Regions from separate parts of the Pseudomonas rhizozeae genome, predicted to be linked through region 3. Evidence: predicted binding sites of a transcription regulator. Region 3 holds the regulator's gene; each other region holds the start of a gene.
The links. The regulator sigma-54, encoded in region 3, starts transcription at its own class of promoters, with help from an activator protein. The targets are predictions, from matches to a motif close to ANTGGCATNNANNTTGCTNT.
Positions count from the first base shown of each region.

Region 1: the regulator sigma-54 is predicted to act here: its motif matches at 3,124-3,143, upstream of RG836_RS10945 (flagellar basal body rod protein FlgF).
Region 2: the regulator sigma-54 is predicted to act here: its motif matches at 4,446-4,465, upstream of RG836_RS16840 (pilin).

Region 1 covers NZ_JAVLSB010000035.1:9,301-14,844, forward strand. Annotated here, with positions in the region: gene RG836_RS10930 (flagellar basal body P-ring protein FlgI) at 1-723, opposite strand, end outside; gene flgH (flagellar basal body L-ring protein FlgH) at 751-1,446, opposite strand; gene flgG (flagellar basal-body rod protein FlgG) at 1,498-2,283, opposite strand; gene RG836_RS10945 (flagellar basal body rod protein FlgF) at 2,329-3,069, opposite strand; gene RG836_RS10950 (sigma-54-dependent transcriptional regulator) at 3,385-4,944, opposite strand; gene phhA (phenylalanine 4-monooxygenase) at 5,327-5,544, shown strand, end outside.
Region 2 covers NZ_JAVLSB010000047.1:269,461-275,004, reverse strand. Annotated here, with positions in the region: gene RG836_RS16855 (DUF748 domain-containing protein) at 1-2,732, shown strand, start outside; gene RG836_RS16850 (DUF2845 domain-containing protein) at 2,732-3,028, shown strand; gene RG836_RS16845 (BON domain-containing protein) at 3,318-3,674, opposite strand; gene RG836_RS16840 (pilin) at 3,984-4,400, opposite strand; gene pilB (type IV-A pilus assembly ATPase PilB) at 4,626-5,544, shown strand, end outside.
Region 3 covers NZ_JAVLSB010000007.1:76,137-81,680, reverse strand. Annotated here, with positions in the region: gene ptsN (PTS IIA-like nitrogen regulatory protein PtsN) at 1-364, opposite strand, end outside; gene hpf (ribosome hibernation-promoting factor, HPF/YfiA family) at 377-685, opposite strand; gene RG836_RS01525 (RNA polymerase factor sigma-54) at 759-2,252, opposite strand; gene lptB (LPS export ABC transporter ATP-binding protein) at 2,440-3,165, opposite strand; gene lptA (lipopolysaccharide transport periplasmic protein LptA) at 3,165-3,713, opposite strand; gene lptC (LPS export ABC transporter periplasmic protein LptC) at 3,700-4,272, opposite strand; gene RG836_RS01505 (KdsC family phosphatase) at 4,279-4,803, opposite strand; gene RG836_RS01500 (KpsF/GutQ family sugar-phosphate isomerase) at 4,804-5,544, opposite strand, start outside.

The DNA of each region.
Region 1 (5,544 bases), on a different contig from region 3:
TTCAAGGTTTTCCAGGATCGACAGGTAGTCGACACGCTGGCTCGGATCCAGTGGCGCACTGACACGGATCGAACCGCCGTCAATCGCCTGGGCGACGCCAGGGCCGAGCAGGTCATTGATCTTGTCGACGATACGTTTGGCGGTGGTGAAGTCGGACCGGTTGAGGTTCAAGGTCAGGCTATTGCCCTGGTTGAAACCGCTCGGCACCGAACGCTCCACCGAAGCACCACCAGGGATACGGCCGGCCGACGGAACGTTGACGGTGATCTTCGAACCGTCGCGACCTTCGGCGTCGAAACCACCGACCACCAGGTTGCCCTGGGCCACGGCGTAGACGTTGCCGTCGATACCCTTGAGCGGCGTCAGCAGCAAGGTGCCGCCGCGCAGGCTTTTGGAGTTACCGATCGAGGACACGGTGATATCCACCTGTTGCCCAGGCTTGGCGAACGCCGGCAAATCGGCGCTGATCGACACGGCGGCAACGTTCTTCAACTGCACGTTGCCCGAACCGGGCGGCACCTTGATCCCGAACTGCGAGAGCATGTTGTTGAAGGTCTGCAGGGTGAACGGGGTCTGCGTGGTCTGGTCACCGGTGCCGTTAAGCCCGACGACCAGGCCGTAGCCGATCAACTGGTTGGAACGCACGCCGGAAATACTGGCGATGTCCTTCAGCCGCTCGGCTTGAGCACCGAAGGCCGCGGACAGCAAACAAGCGGCCACCATCAGGTGTTTAAGATTCAACGTAGCCACCTAGAAAGGGAACAGCGGGCTGAGGAAGAAACGGTCGAACCAGCCTGGCTGACTCGCGTCGGCAAACGCACCGGTGCCCGAATAGGTGATGCGTGCATCGGCGACGCGGGTCGACGACACGGTGTTGTCGGTGGCGATGTCATCGGCGCGGACCATGCCGGCGATGCGCACCAGCTCGTCGCCGGTGTTGAGGGTCAGCCACTTCTCGCCACGCACGGCAATGATGCCGTTGGGCAGCACGTCCGCCACCGTCACGGTGATCGAACCGGTCAGGCTGTTGCTCTGCCCGGACTTGCTGTCACCCTTGGTCGCGCGGTTGCCTTCGTAGCCGACGTCGAGGCTCAGGTCACCGCCGCCCACCGGGTTATTGGTGTTCAAACCACCACCGAAAAACGAGCTCAGGCCGATGCCGGTCTTGCTGTTCTTGGCCACTTGCGAGTTGGCGTTCTTGCTCGCCTGGGTGCGCTCGTTCAGGGTGATGGTGATGATGTCACCGACCCGGAACGCCTTGCGATCGCTGTACAGGTTCTGCTCGAACCCGGCCTGATAGATCGAGCCATTGTTGGCCGCAGCCGGCAGCGGCGTGCGCGGCAACACCGGGGCGTAATACGGGTCATTGGGCTTCGGCGCCGGGGCGACACAGCCCGTCAGCACGGCGATCCCACTCAGTGCGAGAACAGATACAAAGCGTTTCATGACCCTACCTCACGGTGTTGCAGGCGACCTTATGGCCGCCTCATAGACTGATTACAGATTCTGCGTTACGAACGAGAGCATCTGGTCGGCGGTGGAAATCACCTTGGAGTTCATCTCGTAGGCGCGTTGGGTAGTGATCATGTTGACCATCTCCTCAACGGTGCTGACGTTGGATGTTTCCAAGGTGTTCTGCAGCGTGCTGCCGAAACCGTTCAGGCCAGGCGTGCCGATCTGTGGCGCGCCGCTGGCGGCGGTTTCCAGGAACAGGTTGTTACCCACTGCTTGCAGGCCGGCCGGGTTGATGAAGTCGGCGGTTTGCAGGTTGCCGATCACTTGCGCGGCCGGGTTGCCAGGCACGGTGATCGACACGGTGCCGTCGCGGCCGACGGTGAACGTCTGGGCATCAGGCGGAATCACGATCGCCGGTTCCAGGGCGAAGCCGCTGGCGTTGACGATCTGGCCATTGGAGTCGAGGTGGAACGTACCGTCACGGGTGTAAGACGTAGTGCCGTCCGGTTGCAGGATCTGGAAGAACCCGCGGCCGTCGACGGCCAGGTCGAGCGGCTGCTCGGTGGTCTGCAGGCTGCCGGCGCTGAAGTTTTTCTGGGTGCCAACGATGCGCACACCAGTACCCACTTGCAGGCCCGAAGGCAGTTCGCTGTCCTGAGTCGACTGAGCGCCCGGCTGGCGTTTGATCTGGTAGAGCAAGTCCTGGAATTCGGCGCGGTCACGTTTGAAACCCGTGGTCGACACGTTGGCCAGGTTGTTGGAAATGGTGGTGAGGTTGGTGTCCTGGGCGGACAGACCGGTTTTGGCAACCCATAGAGCCGGAAGCATTCGATTCTCCTCGTGCGCCTGTTTTACGGCGCGACGTTCTGGTAATTAGCTGATCTGCAAGACCCGAGCCATGGCCTGGTCATCGTCTTTGGCGGTGTTCATCATCTTGATGTGCAGCTCGAACTGCTTGGCCAGGGCCAGCACCGAGGTCATTTCTTCCACGGCGTTGACGTTGCTCGACTCCAGGAAACCGGAGATCAGCTTGACGTCGGCATCGGCCTGCGCAGGGCGGCCGTCCTTGGTCTGGATCGAACCGTCCAGGCCTTTGGTCATGTTCTTGAAGTCCGGGTTGACCAGTTTGATCCGGTCGACTTCGGCCATCACCCGCGGGCCTTCGCCCATGGCGCGGATGCTGATGGTGCCGTCTTCGCCGACTTCGATTTGCTGCTCGGGCGGCACGGCGATCGGACCGCCATTGCCCATCACCGGCATGCCGTTGCCGGCGCGCAATACGCCGAGGGCGTCGATGTTGAGGCTGCCGGTGCGCACGTAGCTTTCACCGCCATTGGGGTTCTGCACGGCGATCCAGCCATTGCCGGTGACGGCGACATCGAGGTCGCGGCCGGTTTCCACCAGCGAGCCGGGGCTGAAGTCCGTGGCCGGACGCTCGGTCATGGCAAACGCCCGCGCCGGAAAGCTGTCACCGAACACCGGCATCGAACGGGCCTGTTCCAGGTCCTTCTGAAAACCGTTGGTGGAAATGTTGGCCAGGTTGTTGGCATGCGCCTTCTGCGCCAGCGCATTCTGGCTGGCCCCGGTCATTGCCACATAAAGGTACTTGTCCACAGTCTTTCCTCTGCATGCCGGACGTTTGCCGCCCACTGCTGTACTGCTGAGCCATAAGCAAATAGCAGACCAACTTTAATTTGGCGCCGCCGGGCCCGGCAAACAAAGGACTTGAGGGGATTTTGCGGAAAAAGGGATTTGTCCCAGAGACGAAAAACCGGCGGTGTTATGCCGGTTTGTGGCAAGGGCCGGCCAGAGCCTGGCCGATATAAAAAACGGTGGTGAAAGAAACGGCCGAGCGACACCTACTTCTGTGGCGAGGGGGCAAGCCCCCTCACCATAGAAGCGGTCGTCCAACCCTAGCGCAGGGCGGACTCAGGCATCGGTCTTGCCCACCTCATATTCGCGCAATTTATTGGCAATGGTGGTATGCGAAACCCCCAACCGCTTGCCCAGTTGGCGGCTGCTGGGGTGTTCGGCATAGAGCTGCTCCAGCACCGCTTTCTCGAAGCGCCCAACGATTGCGTCCAGCCCGCCCTCAAGGGAAAACTCGCCAAGCGGCTGACGCACGCCGTAATCCGGCAGGCGAATGTGCTCGGCTTTCACCGTGCCGCCCTCGCACAACGAGACCGCCTGGAACAACACGTTTTCCAGTTGCCGCACGTTGCCCGGCCAGCGGTAGTGACGCAAACGTTCCAGCGCCGCCGGTGCCAGTTTCGGCAGCGGGCAACCGATCTGCCGACTGGCCTGGTCGAGGAAGTGCTCCACCAGTGGCGGCAAACCGTCGAGGCATTCGCGCAACGGCGGGATGTGCAACGACAGCACATTCAAACGGTGATACAGGTCCTGGCGAAACTCGCCACGGGCGCACAATTCGGAGAGATCCACCTGAGTTGCGCAGATCACCCGCACGTCGAGGTACACCTCCTCATCACTGCCGACACGGCGGAAGCAACCGTCCTGCAAAAAGCGCAGCAATTTCACTTGCAAGCGCGGGCTCATTTCTCCGACGCCATCGAGAAACAAGGTGCCGCCCGCGGTCAATTCCAGCAGCCCGAGCTTGCCTTCGGCACGCGCCCCTTCGAACGCACCGGGGCCGTAGCCGAACAGCTCGGTCTCGGCCATGGACTCTGGCAACCCGGCGCAATTGAGCGCCATCAGCGGCGACTGCCCACGCGGACTGGCCAGGTGACAGGCGCGAGCGAGCAATTCCTTGCCGGTGCCGGTTTCGCCTTCTATCAATAGCGGAGCATCCACCGGTGCCATGCGCCGTGCCTCACGGACCACGGCGGCCATCACTTTCGAGCTCTGGAAAATACTGTCGAAGCCGCGCAATTCCTGTTTGCGCACGTTGTAAATCCGCTCGCCGACGCGGTCCGCCCGGTGCAGGGTCAATACCGCACCGGCCATGGCTTCGCTGTCGTCATGTTCCGATTGCAACGGCGCGATGTCCGCCAGAAACACATCGCCCTTGACCTTGACCCGCAACCCATTGATCCGCGATTTGCTGGCGCGCACCAGTTCCGGCAGGTCGAACTCCTCGGCGTAGCGCGACAGCGGAATGCCCGGCACTTCATCCACCCGCACCCCCAGCAACTGCGCCGCCGCCCGGTTGGCCGCGACAATCGAGCCGCCCATGTCGATCGACAACACCGGGAACTCCAAAGCGCCGAGCAAAGCATTCAACTCCATGTGCCGGCGCTCGCTGGGCATCAGCCCGACCCGCTTGACCCCGAACACCCCCGCGATGGCTTCGAACTGTGGGCGCAACGCCTGGAATTGCAGGTTGATCAGGTTCGGGCAATGCAGATAGATCGCGTTGCCGTGCTCGCCGCCGACTTCGCCACGGGCTACGTTGATGTTGTACTCGACGAGCAGGTTGAGAATGTCGCGCAGGATGCCGATGCGGTTCTGGCAATGGACTTTGATACGCATATAAAGGCCCGGATAACGATGTTTAAGGTGTGAGACAGCCGAGAGTACGGTGGGAGCGAGCCCGCTCGCGAACGCGTCGGCAAATTCACCCGAGAGGTGACGGAATTCGCGAGCAGGCTCGCTCCCAAAAGAAAGTTCTGCGCCATTTTCTTTGGCTAGGCACAGATAACTGTCAAGATTATGTGACAGCTAACGGTAGATTCCCACCTCGCTTGCCAAGTCTTTGCGCGATCACTCTTTCTTTGTAACGAAAACTTTACGATCGCCTGGGAAATTTCCCACACATCAGGGGCGCCTCCCACTGCAACTTCCCCCCGCTTCGGGTTATCTCTTGCTGCATAGCCGCTTAAAACAACAACGAATTCCCTCGCAGGAGAGCAGCATGAAGCAGACGCAGTACGTGGCCCGCGAGCCCGACGCGCAAGGTTTTATCGACTACCCCGCTGAAGAACACGCAGTGTGGAACACGCTGATCACTCGTCAACTGAAAGTGATTGAAGGGCGTGCGTGCCAGGAGTATCTGGACGGTATCGAAAAACTCGGCCTGCCCCACGACCGCATTCCGCAATTGGCTGAAATCAACCAGGTCCTCGGTGCGAC
Region 2 (5,544 bases), on a different contig from region 3:
AGGAGCAGGTGGGCTTCGAGCGCCTGTACGCCAACCTGCAACTCGACAGCCTGTGGACCAAGGCGCTGCATCTGTCTGACATCGAACTGGATAAGCCCAAGACGGAAATCCTCTTCGCCAAAAACGGTCAGCTCAATTTGCGCGGCCTGTTCAAGCTGCCCGCCAGTGAACCCACGCCAGCGGACCCCGAGGCCAAGCCCTTCCCGTTGCGTATCGAACGCATCAAGCTCGCCGACGGCTACGTGCACTTCCAGGATGCGCGCCCCAGCGAGCCGATCGAGTTTCTCTACGACAAGCTCGACTTTGAACTGAAAAACCTCAGCACCTTACCGGAAGATAACGCCGACATGACCCTGGTCGCGGCCGGCCCCGAAGGCGGGCAGATCGACTGGACCGGTAATTTCAGCCTGATCCCGATCGCCTCCGAAGGTCAGTTGAAAATCACTGACGGCCAGATGAAGGTTTGGTGGCCGTACGTCCGTGACGCGCTGCCGCTGGTGCTGGAAAACGGCGTGCTTAATCTGAGCACCGACTACAAACTCAACCTGGCCAAGGAAACCGAACTGCTGCTGAGCAACGCCTCGGTCAGCATCGCGCCTTTTGCCATCAAGGCCCCGGACGGCCGGCCACTCGCCCGGCTGGAGCGGCTCGACGTCAGCGAAACCAGCGTCGACCTGGCCAAGCAGCAAGTGGTGGTCGGCAAGATCCGCAGCAACAAACTCGAAACCTGGGCCGCGCTGGAAGCCGACGGCCAACTCGACTGGCAAAAACTGTTCGCCAGCCAACCGGCCAAAACTGCGGCGAAAGCCAAGGCCGACGCCGAGCCGGTCAATACGCCCGCAGCGGCCGACTCGCCGAAACCGGCACCTGCCGCCCCAAGCAAACCCTGGCAAGTGCTGATCAAGGACGTGCAGCTGCGCAACTATCAGGTTCACTTGGCCGATCGTAAGGCCCAGCCGCCCGTGGTGATCGATGTCGGGCCACTGAACCTCGACCTGAAGAATTTCGACAGCCTCAACGGATCGCCCTTTGCCCTGAAGCTCGACACCGGCATCGGCAAGCAGGGCAAGCTGACCGCCGACGGCGAGGTCAACCTGGCACCGGTCGCGGCCAAGCTCAATGTGCAAACCAAGGACATCGACTTGCGTGTGGCGCAGTCCTACATCAGCCCGTTCATTCGCCTGGAACTGCGCAGCGGCATGCTCGGCAGTGACTTGGCGGTAGATCTGAAAAGTACCGATCCGCTGGCCTTCAGCGTGACCGGCCGGGCGCAAGTCGATCAACTGCATACCCTCGACACCCTCAAGACCCGCGATTTCCTCAAGTGGCAGCAACTGCTGGTCGAAGGCTTCAATTATCAACATGGCGACAGCCTGTCGATCGACCGCGTGAAACTGTTCCAGCCCTACGCGCGCTTCATGATCAACGACGATCGCAGCACCAACGTCGATGATCTGCTGATTCCGCAACCGGCCGACAGCGCACCGAAAACCGCCGCCGCCAAACCCGCTGCCAGCAAGGACAAGCCTCTGGGCATTCATGTGGGTGGCATCGATATCAACGATGGCTCGGCCAACTTCGCCGACTTCAGCCTGACACCTAACTTCGCCACCGCCGTGCAACAACTCAACGGTCAGATCGGCACCATCGACAGTCGTCAGGCCAAGCCCGCCACCGTCGACGTCAAAGGCAAAGTCGATCGGTATGCGCCGGTCACGATCAAAGGCGCGGTCAACCCGTTCGACCCCATGGCCAGTCTAGACATCGCCACCAGTTTCAAACGGGTCGAGCTGACCACCCTGACGCCCTACTCCGGCAAGTTCGCCGGTTACCGCATCCGCAAGGGCCGGCTTAATCTAGACCTGCATTACCTGATCACCAAGGGCCAATTGAAGGCTGAAAACAAAGTGGTGGTCGAGCAATTGCAACTCGGCGAGAAAGTCGACAGCCCGGACGCGGTCAACCTGCCGCTGAAACTGGCCATCGCCCTGCTCAAGGACGTCGACGGCAAGATTTCCATCGAGCTGCCGGTGACCGGCGACCTGAACAACCCGCAATTCAGTGTGATGCCTATCGTTTGGCAAACCCTGCGCAACCTGATCGTCAAAGCCGCCGCCGCGCCGTTCAAACTGATCGGCGGGCTGGTCAGTGGCGGCGGCTCACAGGATCTGGGCAGCGTGTCCTTCGCCCCTGGTTCCAGCGATCTGAGCAAAGACGCCGAAGCGGCCCTGGTTAAACTCGCACAAGCACTCAAGGAACGTCCGGCGCTGCGCCTGGAAATCGAAGGCACTGCCGCTGCCAGCAGCGACGGCCCGTTGATCGCCGAGCAACGCCTGGAACGTGAATACCAATACAACTACTACAAGATCCTGCAGCGCCGTGGCGACAAGGTGCCGGCGCAGGCATCGCTGCTGGAAGTGCCGGAAAGCGAGAAAGCACCGCTGTTGGAAGGCATCTACCGCACTCGCTTGAAAGTCCAGCCGCCGGTGGAATGGCAGGATTTGGGCAAGGAAGAACGCACGGCGAAATTGCGCGAGGGGCTGATCAAGTTCTGGGGCGCCAGCGATGTGCTGCTGCGGCAACTGGGCCAGGATCGCGCCAGCAGCATCAAGGATTACCTGGTGGACAAAGCCCAGCTTGAGGATGACCGCGTGTACTTCATCGACGCCCACCTGGGCCAGGCCGAAAGCGATGGCCGAGTGATCACCCCTATGCACCTGGATGCAGAGTGATGCGAGCCCTTTGGTGGTGTGCTGCGGCGCTCATACTGAGCGCGGGCCCGGTTGCGGCGGCGGATACCCTGCGCTGTGGCAGCCAGTTGATCAGCGTCGGCGACCGATCCAGCGAAGTGCTGCAGAAGTGCGGCCAACCCGTGGCGCGGGATGGGCTGGGCTACAAGCGCAGCGCCAATCGTCGGGAAGAGTTTCAGGTCGAGGAATGGACCTACGGGCCGAACGGCGGGATGTACCAGTACTTGCGCTTCGAGGGTAATAGGCTGGTGCAGATCACCAGCAAGCGCGGGAACTGATCCCCGCCGCTACCCTAATCCCTTGTGGGAGCGAACCTGCTCGCGAATGCAGTGGGTCAGATGCATGCGATGCTGAAAGTGCCGACGTCATCGCGGGCAAGCCCGCTCCCACAGGGATCTCGTCGACTTCAACTTTTCTGCAGCCACAATAGAACAGGCCCCGACACAAGTGCCGGGGCCTGTAATGGCCATGTCCGTATGGCCGTTCGCATGAACTCCTTAGAGCGACAGTCGTATTACTCGGCTCGGCTGTCGCATCTTCTCCTTGTTCAAGCGAGAAGCTTAAGCCTTACTCGGCTTTCAGGCCGTCAGCCGATACAGCTTTGACGCCTTTGATTTTTTTGGTGATGGCTACTGCGGTGGTTTTCTGCGCATCAGTTACAGCGACAGTCGACGACAGCGATACAACACCTTTGTTGGTTTCGACTTTAATGTCGGAACCTGGAATGCCTTTCTCGGTGAGCAGGTCGCTTTTGACCTTGGTGGTGATCCAGGTATCGGAGGTAGCTTCTTTAGCCTGGGTAACTTCACCGGCTGCCAGCACCATTGGCGACTGAGTAGCCTGGGTGGTTTGAGCGAATGCAGCGTTGGCCATGGTCAGGGTCAGCGCGGTTGCAGTTGCGGCAGCGATAGCGAACTTCTTCATACGAGTAACTCCTGTTTTTCTATAAAGTCTGCTGGTGTCAGATTCAGCAGGGTTATCGTAGATATTGCGAACGCTGTGCCAACTTTGAGACAGTTGTTTTTTCTATATAAATCAACAACTTAATAAATCTAAAATTTTCCGGAATCATGCAAATTGCATGACCTCGAAGATTTCTACATGCAAGTTGCGGTTTTTTGAAAAGTTCCTAAGGTGCTGAATTTTTTGCAGTTTTCCAAACTGCTACAGATGACCTTTCCGCAGGCAAAAAAAAGCCCCGCAGTATTGGCGGGGCGTTTGATTTTAGTTTTTTTATCCTGCAGCAGCGGCGGCAGTGCAGCCTTTCGGCGCATATTCGGAGGTAGCACTAGTTTTGCATGACCACCCAGATGTGACGTCGCGAGTGAGCGTCACAGTTGCGTTGGTTACTGGAGCCGGAGCGTCTTTAAGCGTGCAGATAATGCTGTTGGCGGGACTTGCTCCGACAGTAATCGTGCAATGCGTTGTGGTGGCGTTCGAAGTGATCTTGTCAACTGTGGGAGAACCCGTACCTGAGTTGACCTGGTCCTCATAGTTAACCTTCAGCGCCGAAATCTCCGCCAGTCCCGCCGTGACCTTAGCTCGCGCCTGGTACTTCGAGTATGCCGGAATGGCAAACGTCGCCAAGATCCCAATGATCGCCACAACGATCAGCAGTTCGATAAGGGTGAAACCTTTTTGACTATTCATAGGCAGCTCCATGCATGAGGCGAATTCTCATGACCTGAGCAGACCCAAGCACAGCACATGCCAACGGCGTTGCGCCCCGCCTGCGGGAGCTTTTTCTGACAGAGGTGATGAAGTCCTACCCCATTAACCGCACTATCTGACGCTTTTTGTCACCTTGGTGTGGGACGTTTGGCTCGCTGGCTTGACTAGGCTATAAGTCATGAACTGTCTGCTTGCGGTAACCCCATGAACGATATCGTCTTAAGCGGTCTGGCCAAGCAATTGGTCCAGGCCGAGCTGCTGACCGACAAAAGCGCACAACAGGCCTATCAACAAGCCCTGCGTGGACGTATCTCGCTGGTCAGCTATCTGGTGCAGAACAAGATGGTCAAGAGTCGGCAAATCGCCGAAATCGCCTCAGAGCATTTCGGCGTGGCCCTGCTTGATCTCAACTGCCTCGACAAAGAGACCCAGCCCAAAGGCCTGGTCAGTGAAAAACTGGTGCGCCAGCATCACGCCCTGCCCTTATGGCGGCGCGGCAACAAGCTGTTCGTCGGCATCTCCGACCCGACCAACCACCAGGCCATCAACGACATTCAGTTCAGCACAGGCCTCAGCACCGAAGCGATCCTGGTGGAGGACGACAAACTCAGCCTGGCCATCGACAAGTTTTTCGACAGCGACGCCACCGGCCTCGAAGACATGGCCGACGTCGACCTCGATGGCCTCGACATCGAAGCCGTCGACGATAAGCGCCAGGACTCGATTGCCGGCCAGGACGCCGACGACGCGCCGGTGGTGCGCTTCGTCAACAAGATGCTGCTGGACGCGATCAAGGGCGGCTCGTCCGACCTGCATTTCGAGCCCTACGAAAAAACCTACCGAGTGCGAGTGCGTACCGACGGCATCCTGCGTGAGGTAGCGCGCCCACCCAGCCAGTTAGCCAACCGCATCGCCGCGCGGCTCAAGGTCATGGCCAGCCTGGACATTTCCGAGCGGCGCAAACCCCAGGACGGGCGGATCAAGATGCGCTTGTCGAAAAGCAAGTCGATCGATTTTCGGGTCAACACCCTGCCGACCCTGTGGGGCGAAAAAGTGGTGATCCGGATCCAGGATCCGACCAGCGCACAAATGGGCATCGACGCCCTCGGCTACGAGCCCGACC
Region 3 (5,544 bases):
CGATCTGGCGCAACAGCTCCAGGTGCGCATCGGTAGCCGCTTCCGGGACCAGCAGTACAAACAGCAGGTCGACCGGTGCGCCGTCGATGGCGTCGAAATCGATTGGCGCGTCGAGGTGCATCAAGGCACTGACGGGCATGGTGCAGCCTTTGAGGCGGCAGTGGGGAATGGCGATGCCGTTGCCAAAACCGGTGGAACCCAGTTTTTCACGGGCGACCAGGCTCTCGAAGACGTCCTGCATGGCCAGATCAGGCACCTCGCGGTGGATCAGGTTCGCAATTTGTTCGAGGGCTTTCTTTTTGCTGCCGCCCGGCACGTTCACAAGGGAACGGCCGGGGGTCAGGATGCTTTCAAGTCGGATCATGGGTGGGGAGTGTTAACGACCGGTCGCGCCCTGGAGGAGGCTCTGGGTCTTTTCCTTATGCTTTTTGAGTTGTTTGTCCAGCTTGTCGGTGAGTGCGTCGATCGCTGCATACATGTCGGTATGCTCAGCGTTGGCGACCACTTCGTTGCCGGGAATATGCAAGGTGGCTTCGATTTTCTGCTTCAACTTCTCGACTGTCATCGTGACCTGCACGTTGGTGATCTTGTCGAAATGCCTTTCTAATCGTTCGAGTTTCTCGCCGATGTAGGTGCGCAGGGGTTCGGTCACTTCCAGTTGGTGTCCACTGATGTTGACTTGCATACAGCTTCTCCTTCGTTGCCAGTGCATAAAGCGGTAGACCTGATGGTCTACCACTGGAACGCTGTGGCGTGGCTTACATCAACCGCTTGCGTTCGCTCGAAGGCGCGATCCCGAGGGACTCGCGGTACTTGGCGACGGTGCGGCGAGCCACCTGAATGCCTTGTGCCTCCAGTAAACCAGCGATCTTGCTGTCACTCAACGGCTTTTTCTGATTTTCCGCGGCAACCAGTTTTTTGATGATCGCGCGGATCGCCGTGGACGAGCATTCGCCGCCTTCGGAGGTGCTGACGTGGCTGGAGAAAAAGTATTTCAGCTCATATATGCCCCGTGGGGTATGCATGAATTTTTGCGTGGTCACCCGTGAAATGGTCGATTCGTGCATGCCCACCGCTTCGGCGATGTCGTGCAGGACCAACGGCTTCATCGCTTCGTCGCCGTATTCCAGGAAGCCGCGCTGATGCTCGACGATCTGCGTAGCCACTTTCATCAGGGTTTCGTTGCGGCTTTGCAGGCTCTTGATGAACCAGCGCGCTTCCTGCAACTGGTTGCGCATGAAGGTGTTGTCGGCGCTGGTGTCGGCGCGACGGACGAAACCGGCGTACTGGGCATTGACCCGCAAGCGCGGCACCGACTCTTGGTTCAGCTCCACGAGCCAGCGTTCATTGTCCTTGCGCACGATCACGTCAGGTACAACGTATTCGGCTTCGGTGGATTCGATCTGTGAGCCCGGGCGCGGATTGAGGCTTTGCACCAGTTCGATGACTTGGCGCAGCTCGTCTTCCTTGAGTTTCATGCGACGCATCAACTGGCTGTAATCGCGGCTGCCGAGCAGGTCAATGTAATCGCCGACCAGGCGCTTGGCCTCGGCCAGCCAAGGCGTTTTCGCCGGCAGTTGACGCAATTGCAGTAGCAGGCACTCGCCCAGGTTGCGAGCGCCGATGCCGGCCGGTTCGAATTGCTGGATGCGGTGCAGGACGGCTTCGATCTCATCCAGCTCGATGTCCAGTTCCGGGTCGAAGGCTTCGAGGATTTCCTCAAGGGTTTCGTCCAGGTAGCCCTGATTGTTGATGCAGTCGATCAGAGTGACGGCGATCAGGCGATCAGTGTCGGACATCGGCGCCAGGTTCAGTTGCCACAGCAGGTGGCTCTGCAAGCTTTCGCCGGCGGAGGTGCGGGTAGTGAAATCCCACTCGTCGTCATCGTTGCTGGGCAGGCTGCTGGCGCTGGTCTGATAAACGTCTTCCCAGGCGGTATCGACCGGCAACTCATTGGGGATGCGCTCGTTCCAGTCGCCTTCCTCGAGGTTGTCCACCGTCGGGGCGCTTTCCTGGTAGGAGGGTTCCTGGATATCGGTGTTCGGCTTCTGCTCGACATTGTCGGCCAGCGGGTCAGCGTTATCGAAGTCGTCGCCTTCTTCCTGGCGTTCGAGCATCGGATTGGACTCCAATGCCTCCTGGATTTCCTGTTGCAGGTCCAGGGTCGACAATTGGAGCAGGCGGATGGCCTGTTGCAGCTGAGGTGTCATCGTCAGCTGCTGGCCCATTCTCAAGACTAGCGATGGTTTCATGGCAGGGGCTTAACACCTTATTCGCCGGCGCACATGCGCCATCCACTACAGGGCGCCGGAGCGCCAAACATAAGCAAATTATATGCCTGAAACCTCGGTGTTTGCCTAGAGCGCCGTAACAATAAAAAACACACCAAGTGTATTAACTGTCCCGGGCGCTCTGACGACTCGCCAGGCCTCGCAATGCTTACAGGCGGAACTCGTGGCCCAGATACACTTCCTTGACCAGCTCGTTGGCCAGGATAGTGGCGGAATCGCCTTCGGCGATCAGTTGGCCATCGTTGACGATGTAGGCGGTCTCGCAGATATCCAGGGTTTCACGGACGTTGTGGTCGGTGATCAGCACGCCAATGCCCTTGGCCTTGAGGTGATGGATGATCTGTTTGATGTCGCCCACCGAGATCGGGTCCACGCCGGCGAAGGGTTCGTCGAGCAGGATGAATTTCGGTGCGGTGGCGAGGGCGCGGGCGATTTCTACGCGGCGACGTTCACCGCCGGACAGGCTCATGCCCAGGTTGTCGCGAATGTGGCTGATGTGGAATTCCTGCAGCAGGCTTTCCAGTTCCTTGCGACGGCCGGCCTTGTCGAGTTCCTTGCGGGTCTCGAGGATGGCCATGATGTTGTCGGCCACCGACAGTTTGCGGAAGATCGAGGCTTCCTGCGGCAGATAGCCGATCCCGGCCTTGGCTCGGCCGTGCATCGGCTGGTGGCTGACGTCGAGGTCATCGATCAGCACACGACCCTGATCCGCCTGCACCAGGCCGACGATCATGTAGAAGCAGGTGGTCTTGCCGGCGCCGTTGGGGCCGAGCAAACCGACGATCTGACCGCTGTCGATGGACAGGCTGACGTCGCGCACGACCTGGCGGCTCTTGTAGCTCTTGGCCAGATGCTGAGCTTTCAGGGTTGCCATTAAGGGGCCTTCTGCTCGTCAGTTTTCTTTTTCGGCTGGATCACCATGTCGATGCGCGGGCGCGACTCGGTCACCTTGCTGCCGGTGGCACGGCCGGCGCTGGCGCGCTTGGTCTTGGTGTCGTAGACGATTTTTTCGCCCTGTGTAACGTTGCCGTCCTTGTCGATGACCTTGGCGCGGTCGATCAGTACGACGCGATCTTGCGCGGCGTGGTACTGGATGGTAACGCCGTAGCCCTGAACAGGCTTGGTGTCACCCGCGGTCTGCAACTGCTCGAAGTAGGCCAGATTGCCCACCGAGGTCACTACGTCGATGTCGCCCGTTTGGGTGCGAGTGATGGTCACGGTGTTGCCGGTGACCTTCATCGAACCCTGGGTAATGATCACGTCACCGGTGTAGGTGGCGATGCCTTGCTTGTCGTCCAGTTGGGCGTCGTCGGCCTGGATGCGGATCGGCTGTTGCTGATCGTTCGGCAGAGCCCAGGCGCTCACGCTTCCCAGTGCTGCGCTCAGACCGAGCAAAATAGGGAGGGTTTTAACGAGCCTCATACTGTCCTCTTACGTTCGATAGCAGGTGTATCCTGCTTTCTTTCAAATACGCTTTCATTCCCTTGCCAGTCGACACGCCACCAGCGCCGTCGATTCTAACGGCTTGTTCGGTTTGCGCATATTGCTGCTTGGGGAACACGGTCATACGACTGCTGGTAATGATGGTCTGGCGGTTTTTCGCGTCGGTGCGCGCGATGCGTACCGAGTCGATCAGCTCCACTTCGGTGCCGTCCGGATTGACCTCGCCGCGCAAGCTCTGCACGTGCCAGGGAAACTCGGTACCACGAAACATGTTCAAGTCCGGGTTGGTCAGCAGGGTCACTTCGGTGGCCTTCAGGTGCTCGACCTTGTCGGAAGTCATCTCATACTGCAACTTGCCGTCCGGCAAGTACTGCTTGCTGTGGGCGTTGATCGCGTAATAGTCGATCGCCGTTTCGTCGACCTTGGCCACCGGCTGGTCGAGAAAGCGTTCCGGGCTGATGTTCCAGTAACCGACCGCGGCAAACAGCGCCGCGATAATACCGAACACCAGGATGTTTCGAATCTTTTTACTCAGCATAAGCACTCACAGGTACGCGGCATTGGCCGTTTCAAGTCGGCCCTGGGCGCGCAGGATCAATTCACAGAACTCACGGGCGGCACCTTCGCCCCCCCGGGCCTGGGTAATACCGTGGGCATGCTCGCGCACGAAACCCGCGGCATTGGCCACCGCCATGCCCAGCCCTACGCGGCGGATCACCGGCAGGTCCGGAAGGTCATCGCCCAGGTAAGCCACTTGTTCATAGCTTAGGTTGAGTTGGGCAAGAAGCTCGTCGAGCACCACCAGTTTGTCTTCGCGCCCCTGATAAAGATGGGGGATGCCAAGGTTTTTCGCCCGCCGCTCGACCACCGGTGTCTTGCGGCCGCTGATGATAGCGGTCTGGACGCCGGCTGCCATCAACATCTTGATGCCTTGGCCATCCAGCGTGTTGAAGGTCTTGAATTCGCTGCCGTCTTCGAGGAAGTACAGGCGTCCGTCGGTCAATACGCCATCGACGTCGAACACCGCCAGTTTGATGTGTTGGCCACGTTGCAGCAGGTCGGCGCTCATTTACATCACTCCCGCACGCAGCAAGTCGTGCATGTTCAAGGCGCCTACCGGGCGGTCGTGGGTGTCGACGACGACCAAGGCGCTGATTTTATTGTCTTCCATGATCTTCAAAGCCTCGGCCGCGAGCATTTCCGCGCGGGCGGTTTTGCCGTGGGCGGTCATGACATCGTCAATGGTTGCGCGGTGAATGTCGATGGCGCGGTCCAGCGAACGGCGCAAGTCACCGTCCGTGAAGATCCCGGCGAGTGTGCCGTCGGCTTCGAGAATCACTGTCATGCCCAGGCCCTTGCGGGTCATTTCCATCAAGGCATCCTTGAGCAGGGTGCCGCGCTGGACGTGGGGCAATTCTTCACCGGCGTGCATCACGTTCTCGACTTTCAGCAGCAGGCGACGACCGAGGGCGCCACCGGGGTGTGAAAAGGCGAAGTCTTCGGCGGTGAAGCCACGGGCTTCGAGCAGCGCAACGGCCAGGGCATCGCCCATCACCAGCGCGGCGGTGGTCGACGAGGTCGGGGCCAGGTTCAGCGGGCAGGCTTCATGCTCGACATGCACGTTGAGGTTGACTTCGGCGGCCTTGGCCAGCGGCGAGTTCGGGTTGCCGGTCATGCTGATCAATTGGATGCCGAGGCGTTTGATCAGCGGCAACAGGGTCACGATTTCATTGGTGGAGCCAGAGTTCGACAGGGCCAGGATGATGTCATCGCGGGTGATCATGCCCATGTCGCCATGGCTGGCTTCGGC